Regions from separate parts of the Mesorhizobium sp. M0626 genome, predicted to be linked through region 1. Evidence: predicted binding sites of a transcription regulator. Region 1 holds the regulator's gene; each other region holds the start of a gene.

Region 1 (6,886 bases):
ACTTCGTCCTTCTTGATCCAGCCGGCGTCGATGACGACGTTGAGGTTGTCCTTGGTGATCGCGACGGGGGTCAGGAACAGCGACTTGACGGTGTTGCCGCCAGGCGTGGTGAAGTCCTTGGCGCCGGCAATGTCGCCCGTCTTCTTGCCATCGGCAAGCTGCGAGGCGATCTCGGCGGCGTTCTTGCCGAGTTCGCGCGCGTCCTTCCACACCGACACCGTCTGCGTGCCGAGCGCGATGCGGTTCAGAGCGGCATGGTCGCCGTCCTGGCCGGAGACCGGAACCGTTCCGGCAAGGCCCTGCGCCGTCAGCGCGGCGACAACGCCGCCGGCGGTGCCGTCATTGGCCGCAACCACGGCATCGACCTTGTTGTCATTGGCGGTCAGGAACTGTTCCATGTTCTTCTGGGCATTGGCCGGCAGCCAGCCATCGGTATAGGCCTCGCCGACATTCTTGATCTTGCCCGAGTCGATGGCTTCCTTGAGCACTTCCATCGAGCCCGAGAACAGGAAATCGGCATTCGGATCCGAGCCCGAGCCCTTGATGAAGACATAGTTGCCTTCGGGCTTCGCCTTGAACACTTCGCGGGCCTGCATGCGGCCGACTTCCTTGTTATCGAAGGTCAGGTAGAAGACGTCCTTGTTCTCGATCAGGCGGTCATAGCCGACGACCGGAATGCCTTCGTCCAGCGCCTTCTGCACCGCCGGGCCGATGGCCGAGGCGTCCTGCGCCAGGATGATCAGCGAGTTGGCGCCCTGCGAGATCAGGCTTTCGACGTCGGTCAGCTGCTTGCCGGGATTGGACTGCGCGTCGGCCGAAATGTACTTGTCGCCGGCAGCCTCGATCGCCGTTTTCATCGCCGCCTCGTCGGTCTTCCAGCGCTCTTCCTGGAAGTTCGACCACGACACGCCGATGACCTTGTCCTTCGCCTGCGCGACCGACATCAGCGCCAGCGACATGGCGACACCCGCCAGCATGGCGGCTGCAAATCTGTTCATCATAATCCTCCCTGCGCCGCGTGCGGCGCGACAAAACTGGCCCGAGGGCCGGCACACAGAGGCCCTATTTTTTCGAGCCTCGAAAAAATACTGGTTCAATGATAAGGCGCTGTCAACATCGATTCTGATGGATTCTGATGGCCTTGCCGAATTTTTTCGAGGTCCGCAATAAACAATGACAGGGCTGCCGGCGTCTGCCAATATTTGGCTGGTGCCGTCGAACGCCTTCACTATCATGAGGCGCGAGGAGGCCGGGAGGAAACAAATGTCGGTTGGAATCCGCCACGACGATCTGCGCCGTCGCAACCGTGCCATGGTGATTTCGGCCGTGCGCCGGGCCGGCCAGCCGTCGCGGACCGAGATTGCGGCGACCACCGGCCTCAGCCACTCGACCATATCGGCAATCTCGTCTGATCTGATTCAAGAAGGCGTCCTGATTGAAGGCAAACCTGGCGAGACAGGCGCACTGAAACGCGGCCGGCCGCAGGTCGGCCTTGGCCTCAACCCGGAAGCGGCGGCGGTGATGACCGTCGTGCTGTCGCTCAATTTCCTGTCCGTCACCGTCATCGACTATGCCGGCCACGTCGTCGCCGAGGAACAGCGCCGGCTGGACACGCTGACCAAGCCGCGCGACGAGCTGATTGGCGAATGCGTAGCAATCGTCCGGCGGCGGCTTGAGGATCCCGACCTCGATGTCCAGAGCATCGCCCGCATTGCCATGGGCATCCAGGGCATCACCGATTCGCAGGCGCGCGCCATGCTGTGGTCGCCGATCACGCCACTGACCGACATTGCCTTCGCCGATATGTTGGAAGCGGAATTCGGCATTCCTGCCACCATGGAGAACGATTGCAACATGATGGCGGTGGCGCTGCAATGGCGCCAGCCCGAGCGCTACCGCGACAATTTTATCGCCATCCTCTTATCGCACGGCATCGGCATGGGCCTGGTGCTGAAAGGCGAACTGTTCACCGGCACCCATTCCTCGGGCGGCGAGTTCGGCCACATGATCCACCGTCCGGGCGGCGCGCTCTGCCGCTGCGGGCGGCGCGGCTGCGTGGAAGCCTATGCCGGAAACTACGCCATCTGGCGCAGCGCCAAAATGATGGGCGAGGATGCCGAGCCGGTCGATATCGGCGACGCTGATATGCGCGCACTCGCCGCGCGCGCCCGCGAAACCGACGGCCCGGAGCGCGAAGCCTATCGCAAGGCCGGCGAGGCGCTCGGCTTCGGCCTCGGCAGCCTGTTTGCGCTGATCGATCCGGCACCCGTCGCCATGGTAGGCGTCAGCGCCGCCGCCTTCGACCTGATCGAACCGGCATTGCGCGAAGCGATCGCCCAGACCGCCGGCGGCCAGCACTCGAAATCGATCTCCTTCGACACCGAGCCCAACGAGCTGCCGCTGATCCGCGAAGGCTGTGCCATGCGCGCGCTCGGCTTCGTCGATCAGGAGATTTTCGCGCCGGGCATTCAGGCCAAATCCGGCAAGCATGTCGCCTGAATGGCCGGCAACGGCGCGACGCGCAGCATCCTAGTCTTCCCTGATCGCGTAGCCGGCGCCGCGAATGGTACGGATGACATCCGGCATGCGGCCGTTGTTGACCGCTTTGCGTAAGCGCCCGACATGGACGTCGACGGTTCGCTCGTCGATGTAGATCGTCTCGCCCCAGACATTGTCGAGCAGCTGGCTGCGCGAGAACACGCGGCCGGGATGGCGCATCATGAATTCGAGCAGCCGGAACTCGGTCGGTCCGAGCCTGATCTCGCTCTTCTTGCGGTAGACCCGGTGCGATTCTCGATCGAGCACGATGTCGCCGACCTTGAGCACGCTCGACAGCACTTCCGGCTTGGCCCGGCGCAGCAGCGCCTTCACGCGCGCCATGAACTCCGGCGTCGAGAATGGCTTGACCAGATAGTCGTCGGCACCGGTGGACAGGCCGCGCACGCGATCGCTTTCCTCACCGCGCGCGGTCAGCATGATGATCGGCAGCCGCTCGGTTTCGGGCCGCACTCTAAGCCGCCGGCAGAGCTCGATGCCGGAAACAGCGGGCACCATCCAGTCGAGCACCAGGAGATCGGGCACGTTTTCCTGCAGGCGGATCTCGGCCTCGTCGCCGCGTGTCACCACCTCGACGTGATAGCCTTCGGATTCGAGGTTGTAGCGGAGGAGCACGCCTAGCGGCTCCTCGTCCTCCACGACCATGATGCGTGGCGCGATCATCGGCAGTTCACCCTCATCAGGCCGGCATGGCCATCGCCGTCTCGTCCTGCTTCGGACGATTGGCGGGCAGTTGCTGGCCGGTCAGCACATAATACGCATTTTCGGCGATGTTGGTGACATGATCGCCGATGCGCTCAAGATTCTTGGCGCAGAACAAGAGATGCGTGCAGGCGGTGATGTTGCGAGGGTCTTCCATCATGTAGGTCAAGAGCTCACGAAACACGGACGTGTATTTGACGTCGATGCGCTCGTCGTCATTCCTGAGTTTTGCAAGAGCTGCCGCATCGGTGGCGGCATATTCCTCGACGACGCCTTGCACCTGGATCAGCACCAGCTGCGCCATGGCATCGATGGAGTGCGAGAGGTCGCGCGGCGTGACGCTCAAGCCCACGGTGCCGACGCGTTTGGCGATGTTCTTGGCGAGATCGCCGATGCGCTCGAGGTCGCCGGCCATGCGGATCGAGCCGACCACGGCGCGCAGATCGTTGGCCATCGGCTGGCGCTTGGCGATCAGCGTGATGGCGCGGTCGTCCAGTTCGCGCTGGCGCGCATCCATGATGGCGTCGTCGGAAACGACACGCTGTGCCAGCGCATTGTCCGAATTGAGCAGCGCCCTGGTCGAGCCGCTGACCATCGAGCCTGCCAGATCGCCCATGTCGCGGATCAGCTTGCTGATCTGCCCGAGCTCTTCATCGAAGGAGGCGACGGTATGTTCACCCATGATCTTGGTCCTCGTGCCTGAAAATTCACCCGCCGGACGGCTCAGCCGAAGCGGCCGGTAATGTAGTCCTGGGTGCGCTTGTCGTCGGGGTTGGTGAACATCTTGTCGGTGGCGCCCTCCTCGACGAGATAGCCGAGATGGAACATCGCCGTGCGCTGCGACACGCGCGCCGCCTGCTGCATCGAGTGGGTGACGATGACGATCGTGTAGTTCTGGCGCAGTTCGTCGATCAGCTCCTCGACACGGGCGGTGGCGATCGGATCGAGCGCCGAGCAGGGCTCATCCATCAGGATCACTTCCGGCGACACGGCGATGGCGCGCGCGATGCACAGGCGCTGCTGCTGGCCGCCGGACAGGCCGGTGCCGGGCTCCTGCAGGCGGTCCTTGACCTCGTTCCAGATCGCAGCCTTCTTCAGGCTCTGCTCGACGATCTGGTCCATGTCGGACTTGCGCTTGGCCAGCCCATGGATGCGCGGGCCGTAGGCGACGTTCTCGTAGATCGACTTCGGGAACGGGTTGGGTTTCTGGAACACCATGCCGACGCGGGCGCGCAGTTCGACGACATCGATGTTCTTGTCGTAGATGTCGTCTTCATCGAGCGTGATCTTGCCGGTCACCCGCGCCAAATCGATGGTGTCGTTCATGCGGTTGAGGCAGCGCAGGAAGGTCGACTTGCCGCAGCCGGACGGGCCGATCAGCGCCGTCACCTGGTTCTGACGCACGTCGAGATTGACGTCGAACAACGCCTGCTTCTCGCCGTAGAAGACGCCGACCTTGTCGCCGCGCATCTTGATGACTTCGTTCGACTTGGCGTTCATTTTGTCGCCCACTGCATTCTCAAGGGACTGTTCGGTCATGATGTTCATACCAAATTGCCTTTTTTCTACCAGCGCCGCTCGAAGCGGCGCCGGAGCACGATCGCGGTGATGTTCATGGCCATGAGGAAGACGAGCAGGATGATGATGGCGCCGGACATGCGCTCGACAAAAGCGCGCTCAGCCTCGTTTGCCCACATATAGATCTGAACCGGCAGCGCGGTCGCCGGATCGAAAGGCGTCGTCGGATAATCGGCGACGAAAGCGACCATGCCGATCAAGAGCAGCGGTGCTGTCTCGCCGAGCGCACGCGCCAGGCCGATGATGGTGCCGGTAAGGATGCCTGGGGCGGCAAGCGGCAGGATGTGATGGAACACCATCTGCATCTTGGAGGCGCCGAGACCTAGGGCCGCCGAGCGGATAGACGGCGGCACCGCGGCGAGGGCGGCGCGCGTGGCGATGATTATGGTCGGCAATGTCATCAAGGTCAGCACCAGGCCGCCGACGAAGGAAGCCGAGCGCGGCATGCCGAGGAAGTTGATGAACACGGCAAGGCCAAGCAGACCGAAGACGATCGACGGCACCGCCGCGAGATTGTTGATGTTGACTTCGATCAGGTCCGTAAAGCGGTTCTTCTTGGCGAACTCCTCCAGATAGATGGAGGCGGCGACGCCGATCGGCAGCGCCAGCAACAGCACGATCACCATCATGTAGAACGAGCCGATGATCGCCACGCCCATGCCCGACGTTTCGGGCCGGCTGGAGGCGCCATAGGTGAACAGGCCGGTGTTGAAATGCTCGGCCATCACGCCGTCGGCTTTAAGCTTGTTCATCCAGTCGATCTGCTGGTTGGACACCTTGCGGCGCGCTTCATCGACGCCGAGGTCGATCTGGCCCTTGAAGGCCGAGTCGAGGTTCGCGGCAGCCAGGATGTCGACGTCACGCGTCCTGCCGATCACCGACGGATCGGCGGAGACGATGTCGCGCAGCTGGACGCGGGCGCCTTCCGACAGGAAGCCCTTGAGCTTCAGCATCATCGGCTTGTTGGCCGGATCGATGCCGAGCTTGGCCACCAGCGCGTTTTCGGCGAGCTTGGGATAGTTCGCCTTGATCAGCACGGTAGGGTCGGTCGCGCGCTTGCCGGAGGGATCGATCACCTTCTCGTCGAAGGTGACCGGCAGCGTCACCGTCGTCTGCCAGAAGGCGGTGTAGCCTTTCGAGACGATGGTGATCAGCATGATGGCCAGGAACGCCAGGCCCACCGAGATCGCAATCACGCCATAGATGCGGAACCGGCGTTCGGCGGCATAGCGCGCCTTCAGCCCGATGTCGCGGCGCGGTCGCGCGACGGCGCCCGCCATCGTGTCCAGGGGGATGTCGGTCATTCGTACTGCTCCCGGTACTTGCGCACGATGTAGAGGGCGACGATGTTCATCACCAGCGTCAGCGCGAACAGCGTCAGGCCGAGCGCGAAGGCGACCAGCGTCTGCGGCGAGTTGAACTCGAGGTCGCCGGTCAGCTGGTTGACGATCTTGACGGTGATGGTCGTCATCGCCTCGAACGGATTGGCCGTCAGATTGGCGGCGACGCCCGCCGCCAGCACGACGATCATCGTCTCGCCGATGGCGCGCGACGCCGTCAACAGGATGGCGCCGACGATGCCGGGCAGTGCCGCCGGCAGGATCACCCGCTTGATCGTCTCGGAGCGGGTGGCGCCGAGGCCGAGCGAGCCGTCACGCATTGCGCGCGGCACCGCGGTGATGATGTCGTCGGACAAAGAGGACACGACCGGGATCAGCATGACGCCCATCACCAGACCGGCGGTGAAGATGCTCTGGCCCTGGATGAAGGGCGAGCCGCCGGTGAGTGCCGCCGACAGGTCGCGCAAGAACGGTCCGAGCGTGACCACGGCGAAGATGCCGTAGACGATGGTCGGGATGCCGGCCAGCAGTTCAAGCGCGGGCTTGACCACCGACCGGACGCTGCGCGAGGCGTATTCGGACATGTAGACCGCCGACATCAGCCCGACCGGCACTGCGACCAGAAGCGCAACGGCGGCGATGTAGAGCGTGCCGGCCAGTAGCGGGATCAGGCCGAACTGACCCTGGCTGCCGCCGGAACCGGCGGCGGC
Region 2 (6,886 bases), 140 kb from region 1:
CGGGCCAGGTGGCGGCATTGCTGCCCGCCGATCCGCCGCAATCGCTGAAAAGTCTCGCCTTCAACGGTCCCGACGGCCAGCCGATGACGATCGCCGATCATGCCGGCAAGACCGTGCTGCTCAATCTGTGGGCGACGTGGTGCGCGCCCTGCCGCGCCGAAATGCCGGCGCTCGACGCCTTGCAGAAGGAAAAGGGCAGCGATGCCTTCGAAGTGGTCGCGGTCAATGTCGATGCCGGCGACGATGTGAAGCCGAAGAAGTTCCTCGCCGATATCGGCATCGGGTCGCTCGGCTACTACCGCGATTCGACGCTGGCGCTGTTCAACGACGTCAAGACGCGTGGCTTGGCGCTAGGCCTCCCCGTCACCATGCTGATCGATGGCGAAGGCTGCCTGGTCGCGCATATGAACGGACCGGCCGAATGGTCGGGACCGGATGCCAAGCGCCTGGTCGAGGCCGCACTCGCCCCTTAGAGCGGTTCACCGTTTCGTCGAAACGGCTACCCGCGCTAACTTTTTGTTTCGACGCAATTTCGGACGGAAAACGTTTCACACTTTTCCTGAAATTGCTCTAGGCTGAGCGCAGGGCCGCCGCCGGCGGCAGCATCAAGATGCTGCCGCCGCGTTGTTTGACGCTGGCGTCGTCGTGTGCCGCCGGCGCCGCGACGCCGGTCAGTTCGCTGAACGCCTCGATCGGGCTCGGCCGGCCTAGATAGTAGCCCTGGCCGATCTCGCAGGCCTCGGCGTCGAGGAATTTCAGCTCGCCCAGCGTCTCGACGCCCTCGGCCAGAACCGGCAGGCCGAGACCGCGGCCAAGCCCCAGAACGGCGCGCACGATGGCTGCCACCTGGCCGTTGCTGTCGACTGATTTGATGAATGAGCCGTCGATCTTGATCTTGTCGAAGGGGAAGGCGCGGAGATTGGACAGCGAGGAGTAGCCGGTGCCGAAATCGTCCATCGCCACACGCACGCCAAGCGCCTTCACCTGGCGCAAGGTCGCCAGCGCGCGCGGCATGTCCTTGACCAGCGCCGTTTCGGTGATCTCGAGTTCGAGCCTGCCGGGCGTCAGGCCGGAGCCGAGCAGGACTTCATGCACCTTGCGGCTGAAATTCGGATTGTGGAGCTGCACCGCCGAGACATTGACCGCGACGGTGAGAGGGTTCTTCCAGCGCGCTGCCTCGGCGCAGGCCGTCGCCAGCACCCATTCGCCGATCTGGATGATGACGCCGCTGTCTTCGGCCACCGGGATGAAGGTCGCCGGCGACACGTCGCCGCGCTGTGGATGGCGCCAGCGGATCAGCGCTTCGAACCCGACCATCCGCCCGCTGCTGATCTCCTTTTGTGGCTGGTAGACGAGGCGAAACTCATCGCGCGCCATGGCCTGGCGCAGTTCGTGCTCCATCACGCGCCGGTCTCGCGCCTCGGCGCCCATCGAGGCCTCGAAGTAACGGTAGGTGTCCTTGCCCTCGGCCTTGGCGCGGTAGAGCGCGGTGTCGGCGTGGCTGACCAGGAGTGTCGGCTCATCGGCGTCGAGCGGATAAAGTGCAATGCCGATGCTGGCCGACACCAGCCCGCCACCGACCGACAGCCGGTTTTCCTCGCGCATGGCCGCCAGCACCGCCTCGGCGATGCGGCCGGCCGCCTGCGGATCGGGAAGGTTCGGAGCGATGATGGCGAACTCGTCGCCGCCGAGACGCGCCAGCATCTGTCCGTGGCGGAGCACGGCGGAGGCGCACAGCGCCACCTTCTGCAGCATGGCATCGCCGGCGCCATGCCCGAACAGGTCGTTCACTTCCTTGAAGCGGTCGAGGTCGAGCAGCAGCAGCGCAAGATGCCCACCCTTGCCGCCGCGGTCCATTGCGGCAATTTCGGCCTCGAGCCGGCCGGAGAAACTGCGGCGGTTGGGGAGCCCGGTCAGCGGGTCGAAATGGGCGAGGCGCAGGATCTCCTGCTCGGCCTTCCTGCGTTCGCGGATGTCGCGCACGGCGACCACGCTGTGCCGCTTGCCGCAATAGTCGATGCTTCTAGCGATAAGTTCGACGGGGATGGTGGCGCCGTCATGGGCTCTGAGTTCGGCTTCCTGTGCCTGTCCGCTGCAGTCGGACATGCCGGCCGCGGTGCGTTCGCCGAAGAGGTCGCCAAGCAGCATCGCGTTCAGCACTTCCGGCGCAATGCCGGTGAGTGCCGCGATGCTGTCATTGGCGCTGACGATGCGGGCGCCGTCGCAGACGATCAGCCCCTCGACGGCGGCGTTGGCGAGGCCGTGCATGCGCTCGGCCTCGAGCTTGTGACGCCGGAAGCGAAGGTCGATCCACAATGCTGCGGCTGAAAGCACCAGGATAGCCATGCTGACTGCAGCGGCGGCGAAGGCCTGCGACACCGGTTCGACCGTGAACTGCGATATCTCGATGGAGGAGTCCGGGAAGATCGACACCGCGCCCATGGCGATGAAGTGCAGGCTGCAGATCGCCAGCGTCAACAGGATGGCGGCGGCGATTGTGGCCTGCATGGACGGCCGTCGCAACACGACCAGCAGCGCCAGCGCGGCGAGGGTGACGCCTGTCAGCACCGAGACGCCGACCAGCAGCGGGTTCCAGACGATGCGCCCTTCGACCTCGAAGGCGGCCATGCCGATATAGTGCATAGCGGCGATACCAGCGCCGAGGACCGCGCCGCCGACCAGAGGGTAGTCGATGCCCCGGCGCAAGGTGGCGATCCACATGCCCGCAGCGGTCAGGGCGACGGAACCGGCGAGCGAAAGCGCCGACATTTCCGTATTGTAGGCGTTGGGGATTCCGGGAGAAAAGGCAAGCATTGCGATGAAGTGCGTCGCCCAGATACCGAAGCCGGTGGAAGTGGCTGCTATCATCAGCCAGGTATAGCGGTTGCGCTCGCTCGAGCGGTCGACATGGCGAAGCAGGTTGACCGCCGAGAAGGAAGAAATACCGCAAATGAGCGCTGCCAGTGCGACCAGTCTCAGATCGTGCTCATGCACGATACAATTATAGACGTCAGCATCTCGCCCCACCTGCTCTCCCACAGCAATCAAGCCGTCCACTTGATTAGTATGCCACGCTTGACGAAGAATCGGTTATGCGAACTACAACTACAGCGGGTTTTTCGGGTTGTACGTTGCGGCGATCCTGTCTCATTCCAGACGCACGGTTACAGCAGCGCCTGGCGCGATGCCGCTCGGCCGATCTCGATCTGGCCGAGCGCCGGTTTGGCGGCCGCACGGTGCAGGTGCGTGGCGCTGTCACGCGGGCCCTTCACGCATCGCTGGGCGGTCGGCGATCCTTGCAGGCCCACCATGCCCCATTCTATCGCTGAGCCGGCTTGGCATTTCTCTCTGTCCTCGTTGCAAGGCGAGGGGGCGCGAAGTTAGCCGGGTATGAAATTCACGAAACAGCAACAAATCCGTTGTCCGATTGTCATCAGCGACACATATTGCGTTCGCGGGAGCGCCCCTTTCGCCAATGACAAACGGGAGATGAAACATGAAGTTGTTCGGCTTTGCGGCCGGTGTTGCCGCCACCTTGACCCTGCTTTCCACCACCTCCGCCTTCGCCGCCACCCAGATCAGTTGGTGGCATGCAATGACCGGCGCCAATGCCGAGGTGGTCGACAAGATCGCCAAGGATTTCAATGCCAGCCAGAGCGACTATGAAATTCTCCCCGTTTTCAAGGGCACCTATCCCGAAACGCTGAATGCCGGCATCGCTGCCTATCGTGCGGGGCAAGCGCCCGACATCATCCAGGTGTTCGACGTGGGTACCGGCGTCATGATGGCCGCCGAAGGTGCGATCAAGCCGGTGGCCGATGTGCTGACCAGCGCCGGCGTGACCTTCGACAAGAGCCAGTATTTGCCCGGCATCGTCGGCTACTATTCGAAGCCGGACGGGACCATGCTGTCCTTCCCCTATAATTCCTCGTCGCCCATCCTCTACTACAACAAGGATATCTTCCAGAAGGCCGGGCTTGATGTGAACAATCCGCCAAAGACCTGGAACGAGGTGTGGGAAGCCGCCAAGAAGATCAAGGCGAGCGGCGCCGCTTCCTGCGGCTATACCTCGACCTGGTTGACCTGGATCCACCTTGAGGCCTTCGCTGCCTGGAACGACGTTTCCTATGGCACCAACCAGAACGGACTTGCCGGAACCGACGTCGAGCTCAAGATCAATGCGCCGATCTTCGTCAATCATTTCCAGGCGCTCGCCGACCTGGCCAAGGACGGCACCTTCAAATATGGCGGCCGTACATCCGAAGCCAAGCAGATCTTTCTTGCCGGAGAATGCGGCATCTTCACCGAATCGTCGGGGGGTCTCGGTGACATCGTCAAGTCGGGCATGAACTACGGCATCGGCCAGCTTCCCTATGATAGTGACGCCAAGGGCGCGCCCCAGAACACCACGCCGGGCGGCGCCAGCCTGTGGGTGTTCGGCAACAAATCGGACGAGGAATACAAGGGCGTCGCGGCGTTCTTCTCCTACCTGTCCAAGACCGAAGTGCAGGAGTATCTGCACCAGAAGTCGGGTTATCTGCCGGTGACGCTCGCTGCCTATGAGGCGACCAAGAAGTCCGGCTTCTATGACAAGAACCCGGGCCGTGAGACGCCGATCCTGCAGATGCTGGGCAAGGCGCCGACCGAGAACTCGAAGGGCGTGCGCCTCGTCAACCTGCCGCAGGTGCGCGACATCGAGAACGAGGAGTTCGAGAAGATGCTGGCCGGCCAGCAGACTGCGCAGCAGGCGCTCGACAACGCGGTCGCACGCGGCAACAAGGCGATTCAGGAAGCGATCGGAAACTGAAGCGATTGTCAGTTGAACCTCGTCCACGCGGACCCGCGTGGACGATTTCCTGAATAGCGAGGGAATTACCCTGTCTCCACGCGTCGTCTTTCCCAACAAGACCCTGCCTTACCTGCTGGTGGCGCCGCAACTCGCCATTACGCTGATCTTTTTCTACTGGCCGACCGGGCAGGCGCTCTACCAGTCGATGCTCAGGGAAGACCCGTTCGGGCTGAAGAGCAAGTTCGTCGGGCTCGCCAATTTTCGCAAGGTGCTGGCCGACCCGGCCTACCTCAACTCGATCAAAGTTACGCTGGTGTTCTCTCTGGCGACCGCGATCGTCGCCATGGGTGTGGCCCTGTTGCTTGCCGTCATGGCCGAGAAGGTGGTGCGCGGCAAAGGCCTTTATCGCACGCTGCTGATCTGGCCGTATGCGGTGGCGCCGGCGATTGCCGGCATGTTGTGGCTGTTTCTGTTCAACCCCTCGATCGGTTCGCTGGCCTACGCCTTGAGAGGTCTCGGCATCGCCTGGGATCCCTTGCTCAACGGAAACCAAGCCATGATCCTGCTGGTATCTGCGGCTGCCTGGAAGCAGATCAGCTACAATTTCCTGTTCTTCGTCGCCGGGCTGCAGGCGGTGCCGAAGACGTTGATAGAGGCGGCGGCCATGGACGGCGCCGGGGAGACGAAGCGCTTCTGGACCATCGTCTTCCCGCTGCTCGCACCGACGACCTTCTTCCTGCTGGTCGTCAACACTGTCTATGCGCTGTTCGACACTTTCGGTATCGTTCATGCCGTCACCGGCGGCGGGCCGGGCAAGGCCACCGAGACGCTGGTCTACAAGGTCTACAATGACGGTTTCGTCAATTTGATCCTCGGCGATTCGGCCGCGCAGTCGGTCATCCTGATGGTCATCGTCATCTCACTCACGGCCATCCAGTTCCGCTATGTGGAACGCAAAGTCCACTACGGTTGAGCGCGAGCGATGATTGGTCAGTCCCCGCTTCGCGCCCTCATCGCCCACGCCGTGCTCATCCTGGGCATCCTGATCGTCGCTTTCCCGATCTACTACACCTTCGTTGCCTCCACGCAGACGCTGCAGACCATCCTCAAGCCGCCATTGCCTCTTTTGCCCGGCGACCAGGTCTGGAACAATTACAGCGAGGCGCTGTTCGGCGGTGTCGGCCGCATCGGCGGCGTCAGTGTCGGCCGATTGCTGCTCAACACCACGATCATGGCGCTCGGCATCGCGGTGGGGAAGATTTTCATCTCGATCCTTTCGGCCTATGCGATCGTGTTCTTCCGTTTTCCGCTTCGGATGGTCTTCTTCTGGCTGATCTTCATCACACTGATGCTTCCCGTCGAGGTGCGCATCCTGCCGACCTACAAGGTGATGGTCGATCTCGGCATGATCGACACCTATGCCGGCCTGATCATTCCGCTGATCGCCTCGGCCACCGCCACGCTTCTGTTTCGCCAGTTCTTCATGACCATCCCAGGTGAGTTGGTGGAAGCGGCGCGTGTCGACGGCGCCGGACCATGGCGCTTCTTTTTCGACATCCTGCTGCCGCTGTCGCGCACCAACATCGCAGCACTGTTCGTCATCCTCTTCATCTATGGCTGGACGCAGTACCTGTGGCCGCTGCTCGTCACCAACAGCAACGACATGAACACCATCGTCATCGCACTTAGAAAGATGGTCTCCTTCGCCGATGCCGATACCCAATGGCATCTGGTCATGGTCACCGCGATGCTGGCCATACTGCCGCCGATCCTGATCGTGGTGCTGATGCAACGCTGGTTCGTGCGCGGACTTGTCGATTCCGAAAAGTGAGAAGCCGATGGCGACCGTCGATCTGAAGGATGTGAAGAAAGTCTATCCCGGCGGCGTCGAGGCGGTGAGGGGTGTCTCCATCGCCATTCCCGACAAGGAGCTTTGCGTGCTGGTTGGGCCGTCCGGCTGCGGCAAGTCCACGCTGCTGCGGATGATCGCCGGGCTTGAGACCATTTCTTCCGGCACCGTCGCCATCGACGGCAAGATCGTCAACACGATCGGTCCGACCGAGCGCGACATCGCCATGGTGTTCCAGAACTATGCGC
Region 3 (6,886 bases), on a different contig from region 1:
CCGAGAAGGCCATCGCCTTGCGCAGCACCTCGGCGAAGCGTTCTCCGGCGGCTTCGCGCCGGCCGCCATTGTCGATCGAGGTGACGCCGGAGCCGGACAAAGCGATATTGGCGCTGCGGGCGAGCCGAGCCAGCACTTCGCCGCGCGATTCGCGGCCGCGCTGGGCGAGACGCACGGCGAGGATTTCCGGCGAGGCGGTGATCTCGACGACAGCCAGATTGGCATAGCGCTCCCGCAGCACCGGGATGACTGCGCGCGAGACATTGGCCACCGCGACATGGCCATTGGCGATGGACCAGTCGACATCGGCCGGAATGCCGTAGCGCAGGCCGTGCGCCTCCCAGGAAATGGCGAAAGCGCCGTCGGCCTGGGCCTCGGCAAAGGCCGCGTCAGCCAGCGTGTCGTGATCCTCGCTTGCCGCATCGCTCGGCCTGGTGATGACCCGGCGGACGAACTCCAGCCTCGTCTCGTCGGCAAACAAGGTGCGGGCATAGCCGATTACCGTGTCCTTGCCGGCGCCGCTCGGGCCGACGACGGCGACAAACACGCCGTTGCGGAGCGGAAAGGCCTCGCTGCTGAGTTCGCGCTCGATCGACGCCGAGACCATCAGGCGACCCGGCGCCCTTGGCGCCAGACAGTGCGCACGACCGGCACATGGTCGTCGACGCGCACACGCACCAGATCGGCGCGGCGGCCCTGTTCGATGACGCCGCGGTCGTTGAGGCCGATCGCCTCGGCCGGATTCTTCGACACCATCGCAACCGCCTGCGGCAGGGAAATGCCCTCGACGACGTCGCCGAGGAAGAAGGCCGACTGGATCAGGCTGAAGGGAATGTAGTCGGACGACAGTATGTCGAGCAGGCCGTCGCCGGCCAGCGTGCGGGCCGAGACATTGCCCGAATGCGAGGAGCCGCGCATGACGTTGGGCGCGCCCATCAGTACGCCGAGCCCGGCATCCTTCGAGGCCTTGGCGGCTTCCAGCGTGGTCGGGAATTCCGCGACGCGCACGCCCTGCTCGATCGCCTCGTTGACATGGCCTGATGTGGCGTCGTCATGGCTCGCCAGCACAATGCCCCGCTCGTTGCAGGCGGCTGATATCGCCACCCGGTTCGGTCCCGAATTCTTCGCCGATTCCGACATCCGCTTTTCGCAGAACAATTGGAAGTCGCGATCGGTCAATTTCAGCTTGCGCTGATAGTAATGGGCGTAGGTCTCGAGATTGACGAACTGACGCTGTCCCGGCGCATGGTCCATCAGCGAGGCCAGCTTGACCCGCTCGTCGCCATCGAAATTGGCGAAAGCCCGCAAGCAATCCGGCGCCGAGACCTCGCAGCGCAGGTGCAGGAAATGGTCGGCCCGCAACCGGTCTTTCGCGACGCTGTCCTCGATCGCGCCGGCGAGCTTGCGGATGTCGTCGGAGGTAATATCCGCGTCCTCGTCCATGCCGACACGCAAAGCGTCGAGCACGGTGGTGATGCCGGCGGTGGCCACCTGCGCGTCATGGGCAAGGACGGCGGCGATCGGGTTCCAGCGCACTTTCGGGCGCGGCGCATAGTGGCCTTCGAGATGGTCAGTGTGCAGCTCGACCAGGCCGGGAATGATGTAGTCGCCGCCCATGTCCTCGCCGCCCATGCTCCCGCCGGTGTGGCCGGTGCCGGCGTCGACGCCGGAGATAAAACCGTCGCGCAGCACGAGCGACCCTTCGACGATCTCGTCGGCAAGCACGATGCGGGCGTTGTGGAGAACAGTTTCGGCGGTCATTCAGGCAGTCCTTGCTTACTCGGACGAATTGCGGTCAGGCGGTTTTTCGGGCAGCGCGGCGGACGAGCGCATGATGCGAAAGCACCATGAACGGAGCGCCCGGTTCGGTTTCGACGAACAGCGTCAGCGCATCCACCAGCACCGGCTGCTGCAGCACATCGGCGAACAGGCTGTCAATTGCCGCGCGCAGACGTTGGCTTTCCTGCGGCCCGGCCCGGCCGGACAGTGTCATGTGGAAGCGAAAGGTCTCAAACACATAGGGATAGCCCCACTGGCAGAGATTGCGGAACTCGGCCGGCTTCAGCGAATCCGGGCTGCGCCGCTCGATCTCGGCCTCGGTGAGCGGCGCGCGAAAACGGTCGAAGCTAAGCACGACATCGTCGGCGAAACGGTGGAGCGGCGGCAGCGGGCCTTCCGGCACCAAAGCGAAGAAACCATCGATCTGGCTGACGACCAGGCGCGGGATGGTGACCGTCGGCGTTGCTTCGGCAAAGGCGTCCAGCGCCGCGCGCAGCGAGCTTTCGGTTTCGTTGGCGGCCAACCGGAAGGGCGCTTTCAGCGTCGCATGGAAACCGTAGCGCCGCGCCGATGCGGTGTGAAAGGCGACTTCGGCCGCCGACAGCTCGCCCACCGCCTCGACCGGCCTGGTGGCGGCGCCAAAGGGGTCGCGGCCCAGCCAGTTGGCGGCGAGCCGCGCCAGCGGTTCGTCCTGCCTCGGGGTGAAATAGATGGCGTAGCGCATCGAAAAAAATCCTCGTCAGCCCGCTGCCATAGGTGATTTCCATGACGGATTGACGAAGCTTATGCGGGTTTTCGAAGGCAAATCGACCCCGTGGATCGTTAGCCGACGATTTTTCGCTGCTGGACCAACAGCTTCTGGCGCAAGCGAAGGCCGATCAGGCCTTCATGAGCCATTCGTGCTCGGGCGCGTTGTGGAACTTCCACGTCCGCTTCGGCCCGGCCATGACGTTAAGGTAATAGAGGTCGTAGCCGTGGCAGGCGGCGCAGGGGTGATAGCCCTTGGGCACCAGCACAACATCGCCGTCCTCGATCGCCATGGCTTCGTCCAGCTCGCGGGCGCCGGTCTTGTCGGCGTCGGTGTAGACGCGCTGGAAGGCAAAACCCTGCGGCGGGTTGAGGCGGTGGTAGTAGGTTTCCTCAAGATAGGATTCGGCCGGCAGGTTGTCCTGATCGTGCTTGTGCGGCGGGTAGCTCGATGTGTGGCCACCGGGCGTGATGACCTCGACCACCAGCAGCGAGTCGGCGGGCTTGCCCTCGGGCAATATGTTGGTGACGTAGCGCGTGTTGGTGCCTTTGCCCCGAGTCTCCTGGCCGAGGTCGTCGGGTGCGATGACGCGAACGGGCAAGCCGCCGCCCAGGCCCGGCGCCGAGCAGACCGCGAGTTCGAGATCGGTGTCGGCGGTGACCGACCAGTCCGAACCCTCCGGAATATAGACCGACCACGGCTTGCCCTCGAAGGGCGACATGCGCTCGCCGAGCAGGCCGAGTTCCTGGCCGCCGGCCCTTGCCGTGCCCTTGCCGGTGACGAACACCAGGCAGACTTCGCGATCCTGCGTCTTGCCGGATGCGGTCTCGCCCGGCTTCAGGCGGTGCAGGTCGAAGCCGACATAGGTCCATCCGGCGCTGTTGGGCGTGACATAGGCGACGCGGCCATGGCCCTTGTCGGCTTTGACGAGCAGTTTCGACATGTTTTGTCTCTCCTATCGCAAGTCTTCGAGGTCGGCCTCTCAACTTCGTCATCCTAGCGCGAAGCTCCGTCGCGAAGACCCTAGGATGACGAAGCGAGGGACGTTCCGGCCAATCACCGACGTAGGCGATACGCCAGGTGTCGAGTGTCCGACCCGCAAGCCCTTCCGAGCCACGGCCGCTTCATTCCTTCGGTTCGGCGTCCGCCTTCGCTTCGCCGGTCTTCGGTCGATCAGGCGCAGCCTTGCTCTCCTCCACCGGCTTGTAAAGATAGAAGAACTGCCACACCGCGTAGGCGGCAAAGCCGAGCGCAATGATGCCCCAGAATGGGGTGCCGGAGGCGAATTCTATTCCGGCCCAGATCACGCAGACGGCGACGACGGCAACGCGCCGCCACAGCGGCCGGAAGAACGGGTGCTCGTAATCCTTCATCGGACCGGCTTACGCATTGGGAAAGCCTTGCGTCTCGACCGTGTAGCCGGCCGCCGTCATCACCCGCATCAGCTCCTTGTAACCCACGTGGGCCATCTTCAGCGGCGGGTTCTTTTTCGGGTCCTGCTCGGCCTCGACGACGAACCAGCCTTCATAGCCATGGTCGGCGAAGCGCTGCACGATGGCGCCGAAATCGAGCGAACCGTCGCCAGGCACCGTGAAGGCACCGAGCGCCACGGCGTCGAGAAAGGACTGCTTTGTGCGGTCGAGCCCGTCGATCACGCCCATGCGCACATCCTTCACATGGACATGGCTGATGCGCTTGTGGTGGTTGTCGATGGCGCGCAGCACGTCGCCACCGGCAAAGGCGAGATGCCCTGCATCGAGCAGCAACGGAATGCCTTCGCCGGAATGGCGCATGAAGGCATCGAGCTCCGGCTCGGTCTCGACCACCGCCGCCATGTGATGGTGATAGGACAGCGGCATGCCTTGCTCGGCGCACCATTCGCCGAACTCGGTGAGGCGCCTGGCATAGGCCCTCATCTCGTCGTTCGACAATTTCGGCTTGGTGGCGAGAGGCCTGGAGCGATCACCCTGGATCGAGCGGCCGACCTCGCCATAGACGATGCAAGGCGCATTCACTGCCTTGAACAGGTCGATCATCGGCTGGATGCGATCCCTGTTCTTGCCCATGTCCTCATCGACCAGCGTGCCGGAGAACCAGCCGCCGCACAGCGTCACGTCGGCCTGCTTCAGGATCGGCAGCATGATTTCGGGGTCGTTTGGAAAACGCCGGCCCATTTCCATGCCGGTGAAGCCGGCAGAGCGCGACTGGCGCAGGCACTCTTCCAGCGAGACGTCGTCGCTGAGGTCGGCAAGATCATCGTTCCACCACGCAATGGGGGACATGCCCAGTTTGGCTTTCAAGTTTTAGCTCCGGTTTCTTGTTCACCCTCCCGTTGTGGGGAGGGTCGCTGCGAAGCAGCGGGTGGGGTGCGGCGCCAGACCCCCACCCGGACCTTCGGTCCGACCTCCCAACAAGGGGGAGGTAGGGGCAGCGCTGACTTAGCATCAATCGCCAATAGTCTGCATCTGCCGCTTTTCGTCATAGGCCTTGCGGGCTGCGTTGACCTGCGGCCGTGCGGAGACTTCCGGCACCGCGACATCCCACCAATGGCCGCCGGCATCGGTGGAAATCAGCGGGTCGGTGTCGATGACCAGCACGGTGGTGCGGTCGTTGGTTTTCGACTTTTGCAGCGCGGTCTCCAGGCCGGTGATCGACGGCACCTTCTCGGCAATAGCGCCCATGCTGGCCGCATGCGCGGCGAAGTCGATGTCGGGCAGGATCTCGTGGCGCGCGTCCTTCAAGAGGTTGTTGAAGTTGGCGCCGCCGGTGGCCATCTGCAGCCGGTTGATGCAGCCATAACCCCTGTTGTCGAGCACCACGATGGTCAGCTTCAGGCCAAGCATCACCGACGTGGCGATTTCGGAATTCATCATGAGGTAGGAGCCGTCGCCGACCATGACGACGATTTCCTGGTCGGGCTTGGCCATCTTGGCGCCGAGCCCGCCGGCAATCTCGTAGCCCATGGTCGAGAAACCATATTCGCCATGGTACGAGCCGGGCGCGCCTGCCTGCCAGAGCTTGTGCAACTCGCCCGGCAGGCCGCCCGACGCGTTCAGCAAGGTCACGCCGGACCCCAGCGCGCGCTGCACGGCGCCGATCACCTGCGCGTCCGACGGGAAGGCGGCGTTGGTCGACGCCGTCACCTTGGAGGCTTCGGCCTGCCAAGCCTTCTTGCCTTGGGTCGCATTGTCGGTCCATGTCGCCGGTGCTTTCCAGTTCCCCAGCGCAGCACCGAGTTCGGCGAGCCCTTCGGCCGCATCGGCGACCAGCGGCAGCGCGCGGTGCTTGCCGGCGTCGAAAGGCTGGACGTTGAGCCCGATAATGGTCTTGCCGAAATTCTTGAACAGCGCCCACGAGCCGGTGGTGAAATCCTGCAGGCGCGTGCCGATGGCGAGCACGACATCGGCTTCCTCGGCCAGCCGGTTGGCGGCCGAGGTGCCGGTAACGCCGACCGCCGCCATGTTGAGCGGATGCGTGTCGGGCAGCGAGGACTTGCCGCCCTGCGTCTCGCAGACCGGAATGCCGGCGCTCTCGGCGAATTTCGCCAGTTCATCCGAAGCCTGCGAATACAGCACGCCGCCGCCGGCGATGATCAGCGGCTTCTTCGCGCCCTTCAGCGCCGCAACCGCAGCGGCAAGCTCGTTCCGGTCCGGACGCGGCCGGCGCTGGTGCCAGACGCGCTCGGCGAAAAAGCTCTCGGGATAGTCATAGGCCTCGGCCTGCACGTCCTGGCAGAGCGACAGCGTCACCGGGCCGCATTCCGCGGGATCGGTCAGCACCTGCATGGTCCGCGCCAATGCCGGGATGATCTGCTCGGGACGGGTGATGCGGTCGAAATAGCGCGACACCGGACGGAAGCAGTCATTGACCGTCGCGGTGCCGTCGGAAAAGTCCTCGGCCTGCTGCAGCACCGGATCGGGGATGCGGTTGGCGAAGACATCGCCCGGCAAAAACAGGACGGGCAACCTGTTTACGTGGGCGAGCGCCGCCGCCGTCACCATGTTGAGCGCACCGGGGCCGATCGAAGAGGTCGCGGCCATGAAGCGGCGGCGGAAATTGGCCTTGCCATAGGCGATCGCCGCATGCGCCATCGCCTGCTCATTGTGGGCGCGGAAGGTCGGCAATTCGTCGCGCAGCTGGTACAGCGCCTCGCCGATGCCGGCGACATTGCCGTGACCGAAGATCGCCCAGACACCGCCGAAGATGGGCACTCGTCTGCCGTCGATCTCGGTCATCTGCTTGCTGAGAAAGCGGGTCAGCGCCTGCGCCATCGTCAGGCGGATTGTCTTGCTCATGGTGTTTTCCTCCGCAGTCCTCTTGCCGCGCCTTTATGCTGCTTTACGGCCACGCGCGGCAAGC

The links. The regulator PhoB, encoded in region 1, activates phosphate uptake and scavenging genes when phosphate is short. The targets are predictions, from matches to a motif close to TGTCATNNANCTGTCAT.
Region 2: a site for PhoB is predicted at 3,418-3,434, ahead of ugpB (sn-glycerol-3-phosphate ABC transporter substrate-binding protein UgpB). Genes of this name have one in related genera too.
Region 3: a site for PhoB is predicted at 2,545-2,561, ahead of NKI37_RS13490 (DUF1045 domain-containing protein). Genes of this name have one in related genera too.

What each region holds. Positions count from the first base shown of each region.
Region 1 covers NZ_JAMYQD010000006.1:70,916-77,801, reverse strand. Annotated here, with positions in the region: gene xylF (D-xylose ABC transporter substrate-binding protein) at 1-998, opposite strand, end outside; gene NKI37_RS08975 (ROK family protein) at 1,264-2,499, shown strand; gene phoB (phosphate regulon transcriptional regulator PhoB) at 2,530-3,219, opposite strand; gene phoU (phosphate signaling complex protein PhoU) at 3,236-3,940, opposite strand; gene pstB (phosphate ABC transporter ATP-binding protein PstB) at 3,982-4,806, opposite strand; gene pstA (phosphate ABC transporter permease PstA) at 4,824-6,140, opposite strand; gene pstC (phosphate ABC transporter permease subunit PstC) at 6,137-6,886, opposite strand, start outside.
Region 2 covers NZ_JAMYQD010000006.1:207,954-214,839, forward strand. Annotated here, with positions in the region: gene tlpA (thiol:disulfide interchange protein TlpA) at 1-473, shown strand, start outside; gene NKI37_RS09685 (bifunctional diguanylate cyclase/phosphodiesterase) at 571-3,027, opposite strand; gene ugpB (sn-glycerol-3-phosphate ABC transporter substrate-binding protein UgpB) at 3,497-4,807, shown strand; gene ugpA (sn-glycerol-3-phosphate ABC transporter permease UgpA) at 4,878-5,762, shown strand; gene ugpE (sn-glycerol-3-phosphate ABC transporter permease UgpE) at 5,772-6,620, shown strand; gene NKI37_RS09705 (sn-glycerol-3-phosphate import ATP-binding protein UgpC) at 6,628-6,886, shown strand, end outside.
Region 3 covers NZ_JAMYQD010000009.1:183,697-190,582, forward strand. Annotated here, with positions in the region: gene phnN (phosphonate metabolism protein/1,5-bisphosphokinase (PRPP-forming) PhnN) at 1-610, opposite strand, end outside; gene NKI37_RS13485 (alpha-D-ribose 1-methylphosphonate 5-triphosphate diphosphatase) at 607-1,761, opposite strand; gene NKI37_RS13490 (DUF1045 domain-containing protein) at 1,796-2,503, opposite strand; gene iolB (5-deoxy-glucuronate isomerase) at 2,658-3,470, opposite strand; gene NKI37_RS13500 (hypothetical protein) at 3,652-3,900, opposite strand; gene iolE (myo-inosose-2 dehydratase) at 3,910-4,827, opposite strand; gene iolD (3D-(3,5/4)-trihydroxycyclohexane-1,2-dione acylhydrolase (decyclizing)) at 4,972-6,822, opposite strand; gene NKI37_RS13515 (bifunctional 5-dehydro-2-deoxygluconokinase/5-dehydro-2-deoxyphosphogluconate aldolase) at 6,856-6,886, opposite strand, start outside.